2 regions of the Streptosporangium sp. NPDC000396 genome follow, and region 1 is predicted to be linked to the other one. Evidence: predicted binding sites of a transcription regulator. Region 1 holds the regulator's gene; the other holds the start of a gene.
The links. The regulator LexA, encoded in region 1, represses DNA repair genes until DNA is damaged. The targets are predictions, from matches to a motif close to TCGAACANNTGTTCGA.

Region 1 (18,212 bases):
ATCGGCCCCGAGCATCACCAGACGGTCTTCGACGCCTCCAACGTCATCCTTTCCGGGGGTGACCCCGAGTTCGTCGAGGACGCCGGTCGCGCGGGCGAGCTGTTCCTCGGCGCGGGGCGGCGCCTCCAGGAGCTCGTCGTCTCCCTGGCGGCGGACGGTGGCGACAATCTCATCACCTCCCTGACCAGTGCCAACATCGACGGCGAGAAGCTCACGATGCAGGAGCTCGGCTCGTTCTTCATCCTGCTGGTGGTGGCGGGCAACGAGACCACGCGCAACGCCATCTCCCATGGTCTGCACCTGTTCACCGAGAACCCGGACCAGCGTGCGCTGCTGCTCTCCGACCTCGACGGGCACCTTCCCGGCGCGGTGGAGGAGATCGTCCGCCTGGCCTCCCCGGTCACCTGGATGCGCCGTACCCTCACCCGCGACCACGAGATGAACGGTCACCTCTATCGCGAGGGTGACAAGGTCCTGCTCTTCTACTGGGCCGCGAACCGTGACGAGAGCGTCTTCACCGACCCCCGCCGCTTCGACATCCGGCGCACCGAGGGTCCCCACGTGGGCTTCGGGGGGCCGGGGCCGCACTTCTGCCTCGGCGCCCACCTGGCACGCCGTGAGATCACTGTGATGTTCCGTGAGCTGTTCACCCGGATTCCGCAGATCCGCTCCGCCGGTGAGCCGGACCGCCTGCGCTCCAGCTTCATCAACGGCATCAAGCACCTCACCTGTGACTTCTGAGGCGTTCCATTGACGTAAGTGGTTGCTTGCGCAAATGATTGGTGGTATGAGCGTGACGCCAGCCGACCGGAAGCCGATCGTCTCCGCCGAGGATTTCGATCTGTCGGACTACGACTTCTGGGCCAGGCCCATGCGAGAACGGGAGCGCGCCTTCGAGCTTCTCCGGGGCCTGGACCGTCCCGCTTTCTACGAGGAGATGGAGATCTCCTTCGCGCCGAAGGGGCCCGGCTACTACGCGCTGGTCAAGCACGCCGACATCCTGGAGGCCAGCCGTACCCCCGAGGTGTTCTGCTCGGGTGACGGCGGGGCCACCAACATCCCGGACATGCCGCCGGAGTTCACCGAGTACTTCGGGTCGATGATCAATATGGACGACCCGCGGCACGCCCGGCTCCGCCGGATCGTCTCCCGGGCGTTCACCCCGAAGATGATCAAGCAGTTCGAGGCCGACGTCGACGCGGCCGCCGTACGGATCGTCGACGACCTGATCGCCGCAGGGCCCGGCTGTGACTTCGTCACCGAGGTGGCCGCGAGGCTCCCCCTGAAGATCATCTGCGACATGATGGGGATCCCGGAGAAGGACTACGGCTCCGTCTTCGACAGGTCCAACACGATCCTCGGTGGCTTCGACCCCGAATACGGCGGCGACGACATGACCACGGTCGCCGAGAAGCTGCTGACCGCCGGGCTGGAGCTGCAGCAGCTCGTCCAGGACCTCGCCGCGTACCGGGCCGAGCACCCGACGGACGACCTCACCTCATCGCTGGTCAGTGCCAACATCGACGGCGAGAAGCTCACGATGCAGGAGCTCGGCTCGTTCTTCATCCTGCTGGTGGTGGCGGGCAACGAGACCACGCGCAACGCCATCTCGTACGGCCTGCGCCTGCTCACCCAGCACCCGGACCAGCGTGCGCTGCTGCTCTCCGACCTTGACGGGCACCTTCCCGGCGCGGTGGAGGAGATCGTCCGCCTGGCCTCCCCGGTGAACTTCATGCGCCGCAAGGTCACCCGGGACCACGAGATGAACGGCCAGCTCTACCGCAGGGGCCAGAAGGTCGTCCTGTACTACTGGGCCGCCAACCGTGACGAGACCGTCTTCCCCGACCCCTACCGCTTCGACGTCACGCGCAGCCCCAACCCCCATGTCGGCTTCGGGGGGCCGGGACCGCACTTCTGCCTCGGCGCCCACCTGGCGCGCCGTGAGATCACCGTGATGTTCCGTGAGCTGCTCCGTCGCGTCCCGCGCATCGAGGGCGGCAGGCCGGAGCGGCTCTACTCCAGCTTCATCAACGGCATCAAGCACATGAACTGCGAGTTCTGAGTCATGAAGCCTTGGCCCGGATCGATTTGAAGACGGTGTTGATGTCGGGCAGCAGTTCCTTCTTGCTGTCCGGCACCGACATGTAGACGATCGCGGGCACATCGGCGCCGGTGCTCACGGCCGCCACGACCATGGTGGTCTTGGACTCGCCCGCGGTGATCTCGTAGGCGGCGAGCTGCCCCGGCAGGCCGTTGACCGACAGAGGCTGCTGCGCGGTCTTGCGGGAGGTGTTCTCGGCGAAGAACCTCTTGCGGGCGGTGGCGGCCACCGCGTTGATCACCGGTGCGAGGTTGTCCGGCGAGGTGTACTTGCTCTTCAGCTTGGGCGACAGCGGTCCCGACATCACCTGGCCGAACTGCTCCTTACCCGCGGAGTCCGTTCCCGCCGGGACGTACTGGCGGGTGGTGAAGCCGAAGACCGTGGGCACGGTCGGGCGCTGGTCCAGCCGCCAGGGGGAGCCGAGCCTGGCCAGGCTGATCGCCGCGGCCTGGTCGGGAAGGGAACCGGCGACGGGTGAGGCCTTACCGGGGAAGCGCGGCAGGCGGCCGATCGCCTGGGCGGGTTTGGCGGTCTTCTTGCCGGTCGCCGCGGGCTTGGTCTGCGGAACGGGATCCTCTTCGGCGGCGGCCAGCGGCCCGGCCATGAACGCCCAGATCAGTGCGCCGACGAGTGCGATCACCACGGACCCGATGAGTGCGAACACCCAGATCGGCCTGCCCTGCTCCTCGAACTCCTCCTCTTCCCCGATGGCCTGGTAGTTGTCGCCGAAGACGGTGTTCCACAGCTCCTGCTGGCGCTCCGGCGGCGGGGTCTTCGGACCGCTGATCTGACCCGCGGTGACGAACGGCTTGCTGGGGTCGGACGGGTCCCGGCTCAGATGGCCGCCAGGCGGAGAGGGATGCCCCTGCGGAGGATGCTGGCCGGGATGGGGCTGCGCGTTGTCCGGATGAGGGTACGCGGGCGCGCCCGGCGGGGGAACCCGAGGCGGGGCGCCCAGGGGCGCCTCCGGAGCCGTCGCTCCGGCGGAGGCCCACACGCCGGGACTCCCCGGAGCGGCGCCGTTGCCCCCGTGGTTCTGGTTCCCGAAGGGGTTCGGGCTGGTCAGAGGATCGTGGTGGCCGAAGGGATTGGGGTCGCTCGGGTTCTGGCTCGGAAAGGAGTTCGGGTTCGTCAAGGGGTCTTGGCTTCCGAAGGGGTTCGGGCTGGTCAGGGGATCCTGGCTACCGGAGGGGCTTGAGTTCGTCAAGGGGTCCTGGTTCGCGAAGGGATTGGGGTTGCCGCCTGGCGGGTTCGTCCAGAAGGGCGAGGAGTCAAGGTTCGGCGCCTCGGCCGGCGGTGTGCCCCATCCGCCGTCGCCGGCCGTCCGAACGGAGGGTGCGTCCCATCCGCCGTTACCTGCCGCCGGAGCGGACGGTGCGTCCCACCCGCCGCCGCCGGCTACCGGAGCGGACGGCGGGGTTCCGAGTCCGCTCTGCGGCGGCGCGGCGGCCTGCCGGAAGCCGCCGTCCGCCTGGGGGCCGGAGGCCTGCGGGGCGTGAGGCTGTGAGCCGGGGGCCGGTGTCCCGAAAGCCTGTTGCCAGGAGCCGTTACCGGGCACACTGGTCTGCCAGGACGTGTTGCCCTCCGCGGGTCGCTCCTGGGGAGGGCGCGGGCCGGTGCCGAGAGGGTCCCGCGCCCAGGCGGATGGCGGTTCCGTCGCCTGTGGCCATGCCGGAGGCAGGTGGGGCTGGCTGGACTGCTCCGAGGCCATGACTTCCTTACCTTCCGCGCGGGTGCCCGAATTAGGGGTATTGGGCATGGTCTCACGTAAGACGGGGGAGTTCGCAGGGAAACTGGAGAACGCCCCCCGGAACTGGAATCCGGTGGGGTCGGTTGGTGGATCCTGCATCGGCAGGCCGACCTCCGAAGGATCCGGGCCCTGCCCCGGCTCGACTGAGTGTGCCACGGTGAGAAGAGTAAACGGACGGGACATGCGAGGTCACAACGGACTTATCGCCATCAGGTCTCGGTCCGTCCCGGACGCATAAGAGTCCCCATTGTGCTGACCCACGGGTGCCGTTGTCCCCCGTTCAGCCGGATCGACGTTGTTTCCCCAGGCCACGAAATGACTTGCGGACTGCGATAGTCTTGATTTATGCGTGCCGCGACCCTGCTGCTTATCGGGCCGCATCGGCCTTCCCGGGGCTAGGAGCCCCTGCTGATGCGGCTGCCCTTCGCGTGAGCGGAGGGTTTTTCTGTTGGGTCAGATTCATCTGCGCGGACTTATACCGAGGAAGATTGACGTGAGCGAGCGAGCCGACATGCAGAGCGACGAGCAGCACTACGACCCGCAGGCACTGCAGGTCAAGTGGCAGCGGCGGTGGGAGGAACTCGACCCCTTCCGGGCCCCCGACGACCCCGCCGACCCGCGTGAGCGGCGCTACATGCTCGACATGTTCGCCTACCCCTCCGGTGACCTGCACATGGGGCACGGCGAGGTGTTCGCCATCGGCGACGTCGTCGCGCGCTACTGGTTCCAGCGCGGCTACAACGTGCTGCACCCGGTCGGCTGGGACTCCTTCGGCCTGCCCGCCGAGAACGCCGCGATCAAGCGGAACGCGCACCCGGCCGAGTGGACCTACGCCAACATCGAGACCCAGGCCAACTCCTTCAGGCGCTACGCGGTCTCCTTCGACTGGTCCCGCCGCCTGCACACCAGCGACGCCGACTACTACAAGTGGACCCAGTGGCTGTTCATCCGCTTCTTCGAGCGCGGCCTGGCCTACCGCAGGGGCGGCCTGGTCAACTGGTGCCCCAACGACCAGACCGTGCTGGCCAACGAGCAGGTCGTCGGCGGCAAGTGTGAGCGATGCGGCGCCGAGGTCGTCCGCCGCGAGCTGACCCAGTGGTACTTCAAGATCACTGACTACGCCGACCGGCTGCTGGAGGACATGGCCCAGCTGGAAGGCGGCTGGCCGGAGCGCGTGCTGACCATGCAGCGCAACTGGATCGGCAAGTCCACGGGCGCCGACGTCGAGTTCGTGATCGAGGGCCGCGACGAGCCGGTCACCGTCTACACCACGCGCCCCGATACCCTGTACGGCGCGACCTTCTTCGTGGTCGCCCCGGACGCGCCGCTGGCCGACGAGCTGGTCGCGGACGACCGGCGCGAGGCCTTCGAGGCCTACCGGGCCGAGGTGGCCAAGCTGTCCGACATCGACCGCCTGTCCACCGAGAAGGAGAAGACCGGCGTCTTCCTGGGCCGGTACGCCGTCAACCCGGTCAACGGCGAGCGCATGCCGGTCTGGGCGGCCGACTACGTGCTGTCCGACTACGGCCACGGCGCCATCATGGCGGTCCCCGCCCACGACCAGCGCGACCTGGACTTCGCCCGCACGTTCGACCTGCCGGTGAGGGTCGTGGTCCACACCGGCCTGGCCGACCCGGGTGAGACCGGTGTCGCGACCGCGGGAGAGGGCTCCCTGGTCAACTCCGGCCCGCTGGACGGCCTGTCCAAGACCGACGCGATCAGGAAGATCACCGAGGTGCTGGCCGAGCGCGGCACCGGCAGGGCGGCGGTCAACTTCCGCCTGCGCGACTGGCTGCTGTCCCGCCAGCGTTTCTGGGGCTGCCCGATCCCGATCATCCACTGCGTCGACTGCGGAGAGGTCCCCGTCCCGGACGACCAGCTGCCGGTCACCCTGCCCGACCTGCGCGGCGAGGCCCTGGCACCCAAGGGCGTCTCCCCGCTGGCCGCGGCCGAAGACTGGGTCAACGTCTCCTGCCCCAAGTGCGGCGGCACCGCCCGGCGTGACACCGACACGATGGACACCTTCGTCGACTCGTCGTGGTACTTCCTGCGTTACGTGGACCCGTCCTACGAGGACGGCCCGTTCGACGTGGAGAAGGTCCGGCAGTGGGGCCCGATCGACCAGTACGTCGGCGGTGTCGAGCACGCGGTGCTGCACCTGCTGTACGCGCGGTTCTTCACCAAGGTCCTGCACGACATGGGCATGGTCGACTTCACCGAGCCCTTCATGCGCCTGCTGAACCAGGGCCAGGTGCTCAACCAGGGCAAGGCGATGTCGAAGTCGCTGGGCAACGGTGTGGACCTGGGGCAGCAGATCGACGACTACGGTGTGGACGCCGTCCGGCTGACGATGGTGTTCGCCGGCCCGCCGGAGGACGACATCGACTGGGCCGACGTCTCCCCGGCCGCGTCGCAGAAGTTCCTGGCCAGGGCGTTCCGCGTCATGGCCGAGGCCGGCGCGGCCTCGGCTCCCGGCGTCGACTTCTCCACCGGAGATCTGGAGCTGCGCAAGGTCGTCCACCGGACCGTCGACGAGGTCACCAAGCTGGTCGACTCCTACCGCTTCAACGTCGCGGTGGCTCGCATGATGGAGCTGACGAGCGCGGCCCGCAAGGCGATCGACTCCGGTCCCGGCGCCGCGGACCCGGCCGTCCGCGAGGCCGCCGAGGCCCTGGCGGTCATGCTGTCGCTGGTCGCGCCGTACGCCGCGGAGGAGGGCTGGGAGCGCCTGGGACACTCCGCCTCGGTCGCCCGGGCCGGATGGCCCGTGGCTGAGGCCGCCCTGCTGGTCCAGGACTCCGTCACCTGCGTCGTCCAGGTCGCGGGCAAGGTCCGCGACCGGCTGGAGGTCTCCCCGGAGATCTCCGACGCCGAGCTGGAGGCCCTGGCACTGGGCTCGGACAAGGTCCAGTCCTTCCTGTCCGGCACCCCGCGCAAGGTCATCGTCCGCGCGCCCAAGCTGGTCAACATCGTCCCCTAGCGACCTCGGGGCGCCCGTACGGCGGGCGCCCCACCGTCGACATGACACTCCCGGTTTGTGTCACCCCGTAGGCGAAGATCCACGAACAGGCCCCGGATAACGACTGCCGGAACACGCCGCAGGGCGGGCGGCAGATTTATCAGAAACCTCCGTGGAGACCCCCGCCGTTGGGTGGGGGAGGAATCGAACCCCTGCGGAGCAGGGCGGGAGTAGACGTTTCACCCCCCGGCGAACCGCTCTGTCACAGCTGACCGGTTCTTAACTGATCTTTCTTCATACTGTGAGACGTGGCGCAGATCGTGAAGCGGGCATACAAGTACCGCTTCTACCCGACCCCCGAGCAGGCCGAAGAGCTTGCCCGGACCTTCGGCTGCGTCCGCCTGGTCTACAACAAGGCGCTGGAGGACCGGACCCGCGCCTACACGCGGCAGGGGCGCCGTGTCTCGTACGTGGAGTCCTCGGCGGCGCTCACGGCATGGAAGAAGACCTCCGAGCTGGCGTTCCTGAATGAGGTGTCGTCGGTGCCGCTGCAACAGGCCCTGCGGCACCTCCAGATGGCCTTCGCGAACTTCTTCGCCAAGCGGGCCAAGTACCCGACGTTCAAGTCTCGTAAGAGATGTCGGGCGGCGGCCAAGTACACCCGCTCGGCGTTCCGCTGGCGCGATGGTCGGTTGACGCTGGCGAAGATGCGTGACCCGTTGGCGATCGTGTGGTCCCGGCCCCTGCCCGAGGGTGCGGAACCATCCACGGTGACCGTGTCGAAGGACGCGGCAGGCCGGTGGTTCGTATCCATCCTCGTAGAGGAAAAGATCCGCCCTCTGCCTCCCGTGACCAGCGCGGTCGGCGTAGATGCAGGGATCACCACACTGCTCACGCTGTCCACCAGGGAGAAGATCGCCAACCCCCGCCACGAGCGGGTGAACCGGCGCAGGCTGGCCAAGGCGCAGCGGGCGCTGTCGCGCAAGGCCAAGGGATCGAACAATCGGGCCAGAGCTCGGCTGAGGGTCGCCCGCGTCCACGCGCGGATCACCGACCGGCGCCGGGACCACCTGCACAAGCTCACCACTCGGCTCGTCCGTGAGAACCAAACGGTCGTGATCGAGGACCTCACTGTCCGCAACATGATGAAGAACGGGCGGCTTGCCCGCGCCATCGCCGACGCGTCCTGGCGGGAGTTGCGGACAATGCTGGAGTACAAGACGGCCTGGTACGGCCGGGAACTGCTGGTCGTGGACCGGTGGTTTCCCTCGTCCAAGCTGTGCTCGGCGTGCGGCACCGTGCAGGAGGCGATGCCGCTGAACGTTCGGGGGTGGGAATGCGCCTGCGGTGCGACCCACGACCGGGATGTGAACGCCGCAAGGAACATTCTCGCCGCCGGGCTGGCGGAGAGATAAAACGCCTGTGGAGCCGGTGTAAGACCTCAACGGAGACATCCGGGCGGGCAACCGGCGGTGAAGCAGGAACACCAACCGGCGACGGTTGGAATCTCCTCCTTTCGGGGAGGGGAGGAAGTCAATGTGTCGAAGATCGAGCGGCACCTGCCGGGCTGACGCGTGGCGAAGGAGTCTGGTGGTCCCGGCCGTCGGGAGAACGGCCGGCCGGCGAGTCGGCTCCCGCGCGTGAACGGTCGGACGGCAACCCGCTCAACCGCCAGGAATACATGCGATATCTCGCGCAGCGCGGCACGACGCGGTGAGGATGACAGGGTGGCCGGGCCCGGGAGGTCGGCTCCCGGTCGGACCCGGTTGCGCTCGGCCGGGCCCGGCCTGGTTGTGCTCGGCCGGGCATGGCGTCGGGCGCGTCACCGCCGGGTCAGGCGTGCCGCCCTCCGTCGGCGACGATGGCGATCCAGCGGTCGGCGACGCCTCCCCACAGCTCCCGAAGGGCCGGTTCCGCCTGCTCGATCTGCCTGAGCATCTCGGGCACGTCGACGCCGAGCCGCTCGGAGTCGTCCTTCGCCCACGCGCGGGCCGAGTCGAGCAGCACCTCGGGATGGAACTGCACGCCCCAGGCCACGGCCCCCAGGCGGAATGCCTGGTTGGGGAAATCCGCGTCCCAGAGCAGCGGCACCGCGCCCGGAGGAAGCACGGAGATCTCGTCCCAGTGCCACTGGACGGCCCGCGCGGAGCCGGGGAACCCGGCGAAGAGCGGATCGTCGGCCGCGGCCGGATAGGCGCGCAGGCCGTACAGCCCGACCTGGTGGCGCTCCGCGACCCGCACGGCTCCGCCGCACGCGGCCGCGAGGAGCTGCCCGCCGAGGCAGACACCGAAGGTGGGAAGCTCGGTCCGTACGGCTTCGCGCAGCAGTTCCTGGACGTGCGGCAGCCAGGAGGCCACGTGAGCGTCGTAGGCGCCGGGAGTGCCGCCGAGCACGAGCAGCCCGTCGTAGCCGTCGAGGGTCGCGGGAAGCTCGTCGCCCTTGAACGGGCAGCGCAGGTCGAACGGGACGCCCGCCGCCTCGATCCGGGAACCGATCAGGTCCGGCCCGGTGCCGTCCTCGTGCTGAACGATCAGGATCACAGCCGGCCTGCCGCGATGATCGATTTCAGGAACATACGTGTGCGCTCCTCTGCGGGGTCAGTGAAGATCTTTTCAGGTGGGCCCTGCTCCAGCAGGCTGCCCTGGTGGAGGAAGCAGACCTTGTCCGCCACCTCGCGGGCGAAACCCATCTCGTGGGTGGCGAGAAGCATGGTCAGTCCTTCGGAGGCGAGTTCCCTGACGATGCCGAGCACCTCGGCGACCAGTTCGGGGTCGAGCGCCGCGGTGATCTCGTCGAGCAGGAGCACGCGGGGTTCCATGGCGAGCGTGCGGACGATCGCGACCCGCTGCTGCTGGCCTCCGGAAAGCCGATCGGGGAAGGATGCGGCCTTGTCGGCCAGGCCGACCCGTTCGAGCAGGATCATCGCCTTCTGGGCGGCCCGCTCGCGGGACAGGCCGCCGAGCCTGATCGGCGCGAGCGTGACGTTGTCGAGCACGCTCATGTGCGGGAACAGGTTGTAGCTCTGGAAGACCATGCCGACGTCGCGGCGGAGCAGGTTCACGTCGACGCCCGCGCCGGAGACGACCTCGCCGTCGAGCCTGACCTGCCCGCCGTCGATCGGTTCGAGCGCGTTGACGCAGCGCAGCAGCGTGGACTTGCCGCTGCCCGAGGCGCCGATCAGGCAGATCACCTCGTGCTGCTCGACCTTCAGGTCGATGCCCCGCAGCACCTCGTGCTCGCCGTAGCTCTTGCGCAGCCCCTCGATCTCAAGGAATGCCATCACGCCCCCCTGGCCTTGTCGCGGGCGATCAGCCGGTCGACCAACCGCGCCTGCGGAATCGTGATCAGGATGAACAGTCCCGCGACGACGGTGACCGACGACAGGTTGAAGTGGTTCGCGGAGAAGATCTTCGCCTGGTTGAACGCGTCGATCGTGCCGATCACGTTGACCAGCGCGGTGTCCTTCTGCAGCCCGATGAAGTCGTTGAGCAGCGGTGGGATGACCCGCTTGGTCGCCTGCGGCACGACGACATGGCGCATCGTGGCGAGGTGGGAGAAACCGAGCGAACGCGAGGCGGCGACCTGACTCGGGTGCACGCTCTCGATGCCGGACCGGAACACCTCGGCGACGTAGGCGCCGTAGACGACGGTCAGCGCGAGGATCGCGTACCACGTCTGGCTCAGCCCGGACAGGATCGGGATCTGCGCGATCGGCAGGCCGAAACCGATCAGGTAGATCACGATGATCGCGGGCACGGCACGGATGACGTCGATGTAGACGACGGCCAGGGCCCGGATCGGGCGGCCCACCCGGCCGGGGGCCAGCCGGGCGAGGGCAAGGATCAGACCCCAGGCGAGGACGAGGACCTGGGCGACGACGGCGATGAACAGGTTGGTGCCGAACGCCCTGATGATGTCGACCGTGCTGGTGCCGATCAGCTCGCCCTGGAAGAACGTGCGCTGCACCGCAGCGTCGTTGGCCAGCACGAAGACGATCAGCGTGAGGGCGCACAGCACGGCGAAGGCCGTACCGGCCGCGGTCCAGGCGGACTCCCGCACCCGCGCGGACAGGCCGCGCTTTTCCACGATGTCGGCGCACGAGGCGCACCTGCTGGAGCACCGCCACGCCTCCAGGGCGGGCCGATAGACCAGGAGTACGGCTGCCGCGCCGGCGAGGGCGACGGCGCCGAAGACCCAGCGCCACATGCCGGGGGCCGCGGCCTCGAAGACGGACGCCGCAACGAGCCAGGTGGCGACGGTCGCGACCGTGGCGGCGGCCAGGCCGAGGATCGCGAGGCCGCGGTTCGGCGTCGGTGCGGGCTGGGCGGTCGCTCCCCGGGCCCCGGCGACGGTGGCCACCGCCGGGCCCGTCGCCTGGTCAGCCGTCGTCACGACGCCTGCCAGAGCGGGATCCTGGCGGGGTCGCCGCCGAACGCCTTGGACAGGTAGTCGGCCGACAGCTTGTCGAGCGTCCCGTCCGTCTTCATCTGCTCAATGATCTTGTTGATCGTCTCGGCGTTCTCCGAGCCCTTCGGGTAGAGCGCACCGTACGACTCGCCGGTTTCGTACTGCCCGACGACTTCGAGCAGGCCGTTCGACTTGACGGCCGAGCCGAGCATGATGGCGACGTCCTGCAGCGCGGCGTCGATCTGGCCGGCCTGGAGCGCGGCGCTCATCTCCGGGTCGTTGGCGAACACCTTGGGCTGCTGCTCGGGCTTGAGCGTGTTGGCCACCCACAGCGCGCCCGCGGTGCCCTGCTTCACGCCGAGTCGCAGGGTGCGGATGTTGTCCTTGGTGACGCTCGTGCCCTTCTTCACCATCACGCCGATGTTGGAGGAGAAGTAGGGCGCCGAGAAGTTCACGACCTTCTTGCGCTCGTCGGTGATGGAGATCTCGGCCAGGGCCATGTCGAAATTCTTCGTCCGCCCCGAGACGAGCGCGTCGAACGGTGTGTTCTCGATGGCCAGCTTGGACAGGCCCGCGCGGTAGGCGATGTTGGCCGCCATGCAGTACTCGTAGCCGTCCTTGATGGCGGCGACCGTGTCACCGTTCCACCAGCCGGGAGAGGGCAGGTCGCCCTGGACGCTGAGCGTGTCGGCGGTGACGGGTTTGATCGTGAACTCGCCGCGCTTGCCGGTGACCTTGCAGTTGCCGTACGAGTCGCCGCTGGCCTCGGTCGTGTTGGCCGAGGTGGAGGAGCCGCCGCAGCCGGCGGTGAGCAGCAGCGACAGCAGCCCTGCGGCAACGGCGGTGGAACGGATGGTGACCATGACGCATCTCCTGGTAGGGGATCTGCACCATTGCAAAAGCGTTTTGGCATCGTCAAGAGGGTTTGCCAAAACGTTTTCTCATCTGTGAGGATGCGCGAGTGACCAATCGAGCCGGCATCCGCGACGTCGCCCGCGTGACTGGCCTGTCGATCACGACGGTCTCCCATGCTTTGAGCGGCAAGGGCAGGGTTTCGGAGCGCACCCGGGAGATCGTGCGAGCGGCGGCCGAACGGCTCGGCTACCAGCCTGACCCGATCGCGGCCGGGCTGGCGTCGGGCCGCGTCGGGGTGATCGGCATCCTGGTCGAGCACATCCGCTCGCGCCACTGGGAGCACACCTACCGGCCCTACTACGCCGCCTTCGCCTCGGGCGCGACCATGCTCGCGGTCGAACGCGACCACGCGGTCGTGGTGCTGCCCGCCGACCTCTGGGGCAAGGTCCCCCTCGACGGGGTGATCATCGTGGATCCGGCACACGGCGACCCGTTCATGTCGGAGTGCAGGAAGCGCGGCAAGCCGGTGGTGGCGGACGGCACGCCACTGGATCCGGGGTTCCGCGACGTGCCCGTCATCGAGAGCGACTCCGACGACACCCTCCAGGCGCTGCTCGGCCATCTGCGCGACGCGGGCGCCTCCCGCATCGCGCTGCTGACCGGCACCGAGCCCGACTCCTACACGCTCGACACCGAGAGGGCCTACATCGCCTGGTCGCACGCGCACGGCAACCCCGTGATCATTGAGGCGCTGCAGCCGGGCGAGCCACCGGCCGCCGCCGCCGAGCGGCTGCTGTCCCGGCCCGACCGTCCCGACGCCGTGCACGGTCTCAACGAGACGTACGGCGAAGCGCTGCTGGGCGCGGCGCGCAAGCTCGGCCTCGCCATCCCTGACGACCTGCTGGTCACGATCATGTGCGAGACGGTCGAGGACAAGCACTGGGACGTGCCGCTGACCGTGCTCAGCCTCGAAGCCGAGAGACGTGGGGCGGTGGCCGCCGCCGCGCTCATCGACGTGCTGAGCGGCATCGAGCCCGGCTCCCTCAGGGTGCCCACCCGCCTGGTGATCAGAGAGTCGACGAGCCGCTGACCCGGCCGGCGCATGCTCTGCGGATCTTCATCCTGGATGGTGTTCCCTGGATCTCAAGGGAGCGGGGATGAGGAGAGAGAGTATGCGGGCTTATGGATGAAGTTCGCGATAGTGCCCGGTTCTTGAGTGCGGACTGGCGAGCCGATCGGATCGGGGCGGCGGGAGGATGCCGCCCCAACAGCCGAAACCCCGGGCTCACGGTTGAAACCCGGGGTCTCCACACTCGAAAATCCGCGACGAAGTCTCGCCGTATGGCTGTGGCCTTGTGGGCCGGGCAGGGGCCGGTCTGGATGCCTGCCGGGCGCCGTCTTCTCAGAGCTTGCGCAGAACCGCCACGACCTTGCCCAGGACGGTGGCCTCGTCACCGGGGATCGGGTCGTAGTTCGGGTTGTGCGGAACCAGCCAGACGTGGCCGTCCTTGCGCTTGAAGGTCTTGACGGTGGCCTCGCCGTCGATCATCGCGGCGACCACGTCGCCGTTGTCGGCCACCGGCTGCTGGCGGACGACCACCCAGTCGCCGTCGGCGATGGCGGCGTCGATCATCGAGTCACCGGTCACCTGGAGCAGGAAGAGCGTGCCTTCGCCGACGAGCTGCTTGGGCAGGGCGAAGACGTCTTCGATGCTCTCCTCGGCGAGGATCGGGCCACCGGCGGCGATCCGGCCGACGAGCGGCACGTAGGCCGCGGTCGGACGGCTGACCGGAGCGTCGTCGTCGCGGGAGTCGGGATCCACCCACAGCACCGGCTCGCCGGGCAGCCGCACCTCAAGCGCACGGGGACGATGCGGGTCGCGGCGCAGATAGCCCTTGCGCTGCAACGCCGTCAGCTGGTGCGACACGCTGGAGGTGCTGGTGAGTTGCACCGCCTCGCCGATCTCCCGCATGGACGGCGGGTAGCCGCGCTGCTGCACCGAGTCGCGGATGACCTCAAGGATCTTCCGCTGCCTGGGGGTGAGGCCGAGCGAGTCGCGCCTGCGCACTGCCAGGTCGTTGACGGCTGAGCCGTTCTCGTCATGCTCGCTCATACGATCTCCTTGCCTCCCGGTCTGTATTGCTTGTGTCGCACACAGCGACCGTACCCTCGTTGAAGATCATATTCAAACAATTGTTCGAGTCGTTCTCGAAATCAACGACAGTGTGGTGTACAACATCGTACGGGAGTTCGATCGACATCGTGTTCGATTCGCCGATCTTTCTTCGACATATGTTCGGCCAGGTCGAAGGGGTGGGGGGCCATCATGAAGACGACCACGACGACCACGATCACGAAGGCCGCGACGGCCGCGACCGCGACGGTGCGGCGACCCGGGCGGAGGTCCACTCGGCGGTCCGGGGCAGTGGGAGACGTCCGATACCCTGGTGCGCCGCTCCAGCTCACCAGGAGGGGAAGGATCGTGGTGATATCGGCACTCACCGTGATCACCCTGGGGGTGCTCTGGGTCGGCGCCCGCATCGACGCGGCCTCGGCGATCGAGCGGAGAAGCCATGAGGGCCTGCCCTGGGTCGTGGTCCACCGCGGCGACACGCTGTGGGAGATCGCGGACGCGGTGACGGTGGAGGGCGACCCCGCCCCGACGATCCGCCGGATCATGGACCTCAACGGGTTGCCCGACTCCGTGATCCAGCCCGGAACCCGGCTGTATCTGCCCGACGGTTTCGCGCGTTGAGAGGGGCGCCGGAGGGGCGACACGCCGGTGTGATGCGCTGATCAGCGACTTCGGCTCGCGGGGTCTCTTTAACTTGCGTTCATGGGCCGACCCTCCTACCGTTGGACCACAACATCTAGTGGCTCAACCCAGTGCACTTCACCATAGATTGTGTTTCCATTACCGCATCTCGACCATTCGAGAGGTGGGCGCAAGCGTCCGGACACGGGTGCTGTGGGGTGCATGAGGAAGGTGGGCCGCTCGGCAGGTCAAGGAGGCGACGCGCGTGCACTGTCCGTTCTGTCGTCATCCTGACACGCGAGTCATCGACAGCCGGTCCACCGACGACGGTGGGGCCATCCGCCGCAGGCGCACGTGCCCGGAATGCGGACGCAGGTTCACCACGCAGGAAAACGTGCTGCTCATGGTCAGCAAGCGCAGCGGGGTGACCGAGCCGTTCTTCAGGGACAAGGTGATCGCCGGAGTGCGGCGGGCTTGCCAGGGACGTCCGGTCAGCGAAGACTCTCTGGCCCAGCTGGGCCAGCGGGTGGAGGAGTGCATCCGGGCGACCGGGGCCGCCGAGATCGCGGCCCACGAGGTCGGGCTGGCGATCCTGGGCCCGCTCCGCGAGCTGGACGAAGTGGCCTATCTGCGCTTCGCCTCCGTTTACCGAAGCTTCGAGACCCTGGCCGACTTCGAGGCCGAGATCGAGAAGTTGCGGACGGATCGCTCCACCAAGCAGGACTGAAATTCAAGCCCCGGGCGCCGGGGGACATGGCGGCGCGTTGATGTGGTCCGAGTCGAGGGCTCTGCGGAGTCCCGGAAGGGGGAAGTCATGACGGAGACGGTCGGTGGCACGGCCATGCGTGGGGGGAAGCGGCCGCGTAGGGGGCTGAAGATGAAGCGCATCTTCACCACTCCAGGGGTGCACCCCTATGACGAGGTGGCCTGGGAGCGCCGTGACGTCGTCATGACCAACTGGCGAGACGGCTCGATCAACTTCGAGCAGCGAGGCGTGGAGTTCCCCGAGTCCTGGTCGGTCAACGCCGCCAACATCGTGACCACCAAATACTTCCGCGGCGCGGTGGGCACCCCGCAGCGCGAATGGAGCCTCAAGCAGCTCGTCGACCGCGTGGTGGGCGTCTACACCAAGACGGCGATCGAGCACGGTTACTTCGCCACCGAGGAGGACGCCGAGATCTTCGACCACGAGCTCAAGCACGCTCTGGTCAACCAGGTCTTCAGCTTCAACTCGCCGGTCTGGTTCAACGTGGGCACCGCCTCGCCGCAGCAGGTCAGCGCCTGTTTCATCCTTGCCGTCGACGACACCATGGAGTCGATCCTCGACTGGTACAAGGAAGAGGGTGTGATCTTCAAGGGTGGTTCGGGTTCCGGTGTGAACCTCTCCCGGATCCGCTCGTCGAAGGAACTGCTCTCCAGCGGCGGTACGGCCAGCGGCCCGGTCTCCTTCATGCGCGGTGCGGACGCCTCTGCGGGCACCATCAAGTCCGGCGGCGCCACGCGCCGGGCCGCCAAGATGGTCGTCCTGGACGTGGACCACCCCGACATCGAGGAGTTCATCGAGACCAAGGCGCGTGAGGAAGACAAGATCCGCGCGCTGCGCGACGCCGGGTTCGACATGGACCTGGGCGGCAAGGACATCGTCTCCGTCCAGTACCAGAACGCCAACAACTCCGTGCGCGTCTCCGACGAGTTCATGCGCGCGGTGGAGGCCGGTGGCGAGTTCGGCCTGCGCGCCCGCCTCACCGGCGAGGTCATCGACAAGGTCGACGCCAAAGACCTGTTCCGCAAGATGGCCAAGGCCGCCTGGGAGTGCGCCGACCCCGGTCTCCAGTACGACGACACGATCAACGACTGGCACACCAGCCCGGAGACCGGCCGCATCACCGCGAGCAACCCGTGCTCGGAGTATCTGCACCTGGACAACTCCTCCTGCAACCTGGCCAGCATCAACCTGCTGAAGTTCCTGAAGGACGACGACTCGTTCGACATCGCGAACTTCGTGAAGATCACCGAGCTGATCATCACCGCGATGGACGTCTCCATCACCTTCGCCGACTTCCCGACCCAGAAGATCGACGAGACCACCCGGGCCTACCGCCAGCTCGGCATCGGCTACGCCAACCTCGGCGCGCTGCTCATGGCCACCGGCCACGCCTACGACTCCGAGGGGGGCCGGGCCATCGCCGGCGCCATCACCTCCCTGATGACCGGCGTCTCCTACCGTCGCAGCGCCGAACTGGCCGGGGTCGTCGGGCCGTACGACGGCTACGCCCGCAACGCCGACGCGCACAAGCGTGTCATGCACAAGCACGCGGACGCGGACGGCGGCCTGCGCACGCTGGAGGCGATGGACCGGGCGATCCACGCCGAGGCCTCCAAGCAGTGGGCGGAGTGCCTCAAGCTCGGTGAGAAGAACGGCTACCGCAACGCCCAGGCCTCGCTGCTCGCGCCCACCGGCACCATCGGCCTGATGATGGACTGCGACACCACCGGTATCGAGCCCGACCTCGCCCTGGTCAAGTTCAAGAAGCTCGTCGGCGGCGGCTCCATGCAGATCGTCAACCAGACGATCCCGCGCGCGCTGCGGCAGCTGGGCTACCAGGAAGAGCAGATCGAGGCCATCGTCGAATACATCGCGGCCAACGGCCACGTCGTGGACGCCCCCGGCCTCAAGCCCGAGCACTACGAGGTGTTCGACTGCGCCATGGGCGAGCGGGCGATCGCGCCCATGGGCCACGTGCGCATGATGGCCGCCGTCCAGCCGTTCCTATCCGGCGCCATCTCCAAGACGGTCAACCTGCCCGAGTCCGCGACGATCGAGGACATCGAGCAGGTCTACATGGAGGGCTGGAAGCTCGGCCTGAAGGCCCTGGCCGTCTACCGGGACAACTGCAAGGTCGGCCAGCCGCTCTCCGCCGCCGGTCAGAAGACGGAGGAAAAGCCCGCGCCCGCGGAGCCCGAGGTCCAGGTCGTGGAGATCAGCCGCCCGACTCGCCGCCGGATGCCGAACCAGCGTCCCAGCACCACCACACGCTTCACCGTGGGTGGCGCCAAGGGCTACATGACCGCCTCGTCCTACCCCGACGACGGTCTCGGCGAGGTCTTCCTGAAGATGTCCAAGCAGGGTTCGACCCTCGCGGGCGTCATGGACGCCTTCTCCGTGGCCATCTCCATCGGCCTGCAGTACGGCGTGCCCCTGGAGACCTACGTGAGCAAGTTCGTCAACATGCGCTTCGACCCGGCGGGCATGACCGACGACCCGGACATCCGCATGGCCGCCTCGGTGATGGACTACATCTTCCGCCGCCTGGCCCTGGACCACCTGCCCTACGAGGAGCGGGCCGCCCTCGGCATCTTCTCGGCCTCCGAGCGCGCCGCCCA
Region 2 (4,028 bases), on a different contig from region 1:
GGTGCCGACTGGCAGACCATCATGTACGAGGGCTACGCCCCCGGTGGCGTCGCGGTGCTGATCGAGTGTCTGACCGACAACCGCAACCGCGCGGCCTCCGAGGTCCGTGTCGCCCTGACCCGCAACGGCGGCTCCCTGGCCGACCCCGGCTCGGTGTCCTACATGTTCAACCGCAAGGGCGTCGTGCTCGTCCCCAAGGGCGAGCTGTCCGAGGACGACGTGCTGACCGCGGTCCTCGACGCGGGCGCCGACGAGGTCAACGATCTGGGTGACCAGTTCGAGGTCGTCTGCGAGGCCACCGACCTCGTGCCGGTCCGGAAGGCCCTGCAGGCCGCCGGGATCGACTACGACTCCGCCGAGTCCAGCTTCCTGCCGACGCTGAACGTCCCGCTCGACGAGGACGGCGCGCGCAAGGTCTTCAGGCTGATCGACGCCCTCGAAGACAGCGACGACGTCCAGAACGTCTGGGCCAACTTCGACGTGTCCGACGAGGTTCTGGAGAAGCTCGAGGCCTGACCGTGTCCGGAGCGCCCGCCTTCCCGGGGAGGCGGGCGCTCCGGCGTCCGGTCGGCGCTCCGCCCGCGCGGCAGGGCGGGGGACCCGGACATGAAGCCACGGAACCGGCGGCCCGGATGCCCGCGGAACCCGATTCGCCTTCGCGGGCCGTTCCTGCCTAGGTTGGGTCACCGTGGAGCTACGTGATTTGACGGTCGAGGACCTCGACGCGGTGCTGGACAACCGTAAGCGCGCCTTCGGGCCCCTGTCCGAGAGCGATGTGGAGACCTGGCGCAAGCTGGTCGTCCCGGTGCTCGCGGAGGGGAGATACCTCGGCGTCGTGGACGGCCCCCGCCTGGTCGCGACGAGCCGGATCAACGACTTCACCCAGTGGTGGCACGGCAGGCCGATGTCCATGGGCGGCGTCGCCTCGGTGACCGTCGCCCCCGAGGACCGGGGACGAGGTGTCGGCCGGACGCTGCTGCGGGCCACCCTCGGCCGTTGCGCGGACCTGGGGCATCCGATCTCGGCGCTCTACCCGACCACCACCCCCATCTACCGCTCGCTCGGCTGGGAGCACGCCGGTGCCATGCACCGGGCCACCCTGCCCACCGAGGCGCTGCGTGCGATCAGGCTCAGCGAGCAGGTCAAACTCCGCCGCATGGGCCCCGGCGACGCCGCCGAGGTGATCGGGATCCTCGGCCGTGTCCACGCCGGCACCCGGGCCTCCGGCCCCGTCTGCCGGGACGAGCGGTCCTGGCGCCTGTGGCTGGAGAGAAAGGACGACTTCCTCTACCTGGCCGACGACGGCTTCGTGATCTACCGCTGGAGCGACGAGGGCGACATCGAGGTGGGCAACCTCGTCGCGGGGTCGGAGGCCACGGCCCGGGCCCTGTGGTCGCTGATCGGCTCGTCCGCCTCCACCGCCAAGTCGGTCCAGGCGGTCGTCGCCCCGGACGACCCGGTGTTCTGGCTGATCGGCGACCGTTCCAAGGACGAGGTCAGGCAGGCCCGCTGGATGTTCCGCGTCGTCGACCTCGCCGCGGCCGTCGCCGGGCGCGGTTTCCCCGCGGGTGTGACGTTCGACGCGGTGATCCAGGTCGACGATCCCGAGCGCCCCGCCAATTCCGGCCCCTGGCACCTGTCCGTCTCCGGCGGATCCGGTACGGCCGAGCCCGCCGGAGCCCAGCCGGGACCCATCCCCACCTTCACCGCCGGTGCCTTCTCGGCCCTGTTCGCGGGGATCCCGGCGGCCACCCTGCGCCGCTCCGGGATCCTCACCGGCCCGGAGGACGGCGACGAGGCCCTCGACGCGGTCTTCCACGCCACGCCCCACATGCTCGACTACTTCTGACGTGCGGTGTGAGGTAGCCGTGCGCGGTGTGCTCCCAGGCGGTAGAGTCTGGCACCGAACAGATGTTCGGCGAGCGGAGGCGTGTCGGTGCGGTTGCCCGAGCTGCGGGTGATGGGGGTCGACCCGGGGCTGACCCGGTGCGGGCTCGGGGCGGTCGAGGGGCGGCCCGGAGCGCCGCTCAAGCTGCTCAAGGTCGGCGTCGTGCGGACTCCGGCCGACGACGAGATCGGGGCTCGGCTGGTGGCGATCGAGGCGGGCATCGAGCGGTGGCTCGACGAGATCGAGCCTGACGCGGTGGCCGTGGAGCGGGTCTTCGCCCAGCACAACCTCAGAACCGTGATGGGCACCGCGCAGGCGTCGGCCGTGGCGATCCTGTGCGCGTCCCGCCGGGGCCTGCCGGTGGCGTTGCACACGCCGTCCGAGGTCAAGGCCGCGATCACCGGCAGCGGAACGGCCGACAAGCAGCAGGTGGGAACCATGGTGACCCGGCTGCTGCGGCTGGACGAGATGCCCAAGCCCGCCGACGCCGCCGACGCGCTCGCGCTCGCGATCTGCCACGTGTGGCGGGGCGGAGCCCAGAGCCGGCTGGCGGAGGCGGTCGCCAGGGCCGAGACCGGGCAGGGGACGACCGCCGCCGCCTACTTCCGCGGGCTGGGCCGGGCCCGATATTCGAGAGGAACCACAAAGTGATCGCCTCGGTGCGGGGACAGGTGACCGCGATCGCGCCTGACGGGGCGGTGGTCGAGGTCGGCGGGGTGGGCGTGCTGGTTCACTGCACGCCGGGCACGCTGGCGACCCTCAGGACGGGGGAGGAGGCCCGGCTGGCCACCTCGCTCGTGGTCCGCGAAGACTCGCTGACCTTGTTCGGCTTCGCGAGCGACGACGAGCGCGGGGTTTTCGAGATGCTGCAGACGGCCAACGGGGTCGGTCCCAAGGTCGCGCTGGCGATGCTGGCCGTCCACACGCCCAACGCGCTCCGGATGGCCGTGGCCGCCGCCGACGTCAAGGCGCTGACCAGGGTTCCCGGTGTGGGGCCCAAGGGCGCCCAGCGGATCATCGTCGACCTCAAGGACAAGCTCGGCACGCCTGAAGAGGCCGTCAACGCCGCGCTCAACGGCAGCGCGGTCGCGCCGGCCTGGCGTGACCAGGTGCACTCCGGTCTGGTGGGTCTCGGTTATTCGGCCAGAGACGCCGACGAGGCCGTGGCCGCCGTCGCCTCCCAGGCCGACGCCGAGGTGGCGCAGGGCCGCTCCCCGCAGGTGGCGGCATTGCTCAAGGCCGCGCTTCGCCTGCTGAGTGTCCGGTGAGAGAGAGGTTCACGATGCGGATCTCGTCGGGACGCGGCGGATTCGGCGAGTTGACGACCTTCCGCCTCTGGGCCCGGGTCAGTGAGGATGGCGTGGCGTGAGCTTCGATCGGGATCTGGTGTCACCGGACGCCGAGGGCGACGAGCGGCTGATCGAGGCGGCGCTGCGGCCCAGGCGGCTGGATGAGTTCATCGGCCAGGCGAGGGTGCGCGAACAGCTGTCGCTGGTGCTGCAGAGCGCGCTGCGGCGCAACCGGCCGCCGGACCACGTGCTGATGAGCGGCGGCCCCGGCCTGGGCAAGACGACCCTCTCCATGATCATCGCAACCGAGCTCTCCGTGCCGATCAGGATCACCTCGGGGCCGGCGCTGGAGCGGGCGGGTGACCTCGCGGCCATCCTGTCGACGCTCTCGGAGGGGGAGGTCCTCTTCATCGACGAGATCCACCGGATGGCTCGCCCGGCTGAGGAGATGCTCTATCTCGCGATGGAGGACTTCCGCGTCGACATCGTGGTGGGCAAGGGGCCGGGGGCGACCGCGATCCCGCTGGAGGTCGCGCCGTTCACCCTGGTCGGAGCCACCACCCGGGCCGGGCTGCTGCCCGCGCCGTTGCGTGACCGGTTCGGGTTCGTCGCGCACATGGACTTCTACGAGGTCGCCGAGCTGGAGCAGGTGCTGAACCGCTCGGCGCGGCTGCTCGGCCTGGAGCTTCCCGGCGACGCGGCGCACGAGATCGCCGGGCGGTCCCGGGGCACGCCCCGCATCGCCAACCGGCTGCTGCGCCGGGTCCGGGACTTCGCCGAGGTTCGGGCCGGCGGAGTGGTCACCAGGGACGTCGCCTCGGCGGCGCTGAACCTCTATGAGGTCGACGCCG

Region 2: the regulator LexA is predicted to act here: its motif matches at 1,904-1,919, upstream of ruvC (crossover junction endodeoxyribonuclease RuvC).

What each region holds. Positions count from the first base shown of each region.
Region 1 is NZ_JBIAZA010000011.1:116,745-134,956, reverse strand. Features, by position in the region: gene ACFY2X_RS19415 (cytochrome P450) at 1-741, shown strand, start outside; gene ACFY2X_RS19410 (cytochrome P450) at 788-2,062, shown strand; gene ACFY2X_RS19405 (hypothetical protein) at 2,064-3,236, opposite strand; gene leuS (leucine--tRNA ligase) at 4,363-6,831, shown strand; partial or broken gene ACFY2X_RS19395 (RNA-guided endonuclease InsQ/TnpB family protein) at 7,119-8,381, shown strand; gene ACFY2X_RS19390 (type 1 glutamine amidotransferase) at 8,644-9,351, opposite strand; gene ACFY2X_RS19385 (amino acid ABC transporter ATP-binding protein) at 9,348-10,091, opposite strand; gene ACFY2X_RS19380 (amino acid ABC transporter permease) at 10,091-11,203, opposite strand; gene ACFY2X_RS19375 (ABC transporter substrate-binding protein) at 11,200-12,081, opposite strand; gene ACFY2X_RS19370 (LacI family DNA-binding transcriptional regulator) at 12,180-13,163, shown strand; gene lexA (transcriptional repressor LexA) at 13,476-14,186, opposite strand; gene ACFY2X_RS19360 (LysM peptidoglycan-binding domain-containing protein) at 14,556-14,828, shown strand; gene nrdR (transcriptional regulator NrdR) at 15,094-15,555, shown strand; gene ACFY2X_RS19350 (vitamin B12-dependent ribonucleotide reductase) at 15,643-18,212, shown strand, end outside.
Region 2 is NZ_JBIAZA010000035.1:50,872-54,899, reverse strand. Features, by position in the region: gene ACFY2X_RS39260 (YebC/PmpR family DNA-binding transcriptional regulator) at 1-516, shown strand, start outside; gene eis (enhanced intracellular survival protein Eis) at 689-1,849, shown strand; gene ruvC (crossover junction endodeoxyribonuclease RuvC) at 1,952-2,539, shown strand; gene ruvA (Holliday junction branch migration protein RuvA) at 2,536-3,156, shown strand; gene ruvB (Holliday junction branch migration DNA helicase RuvB) at 3,254-4,028, shown strand, end outside.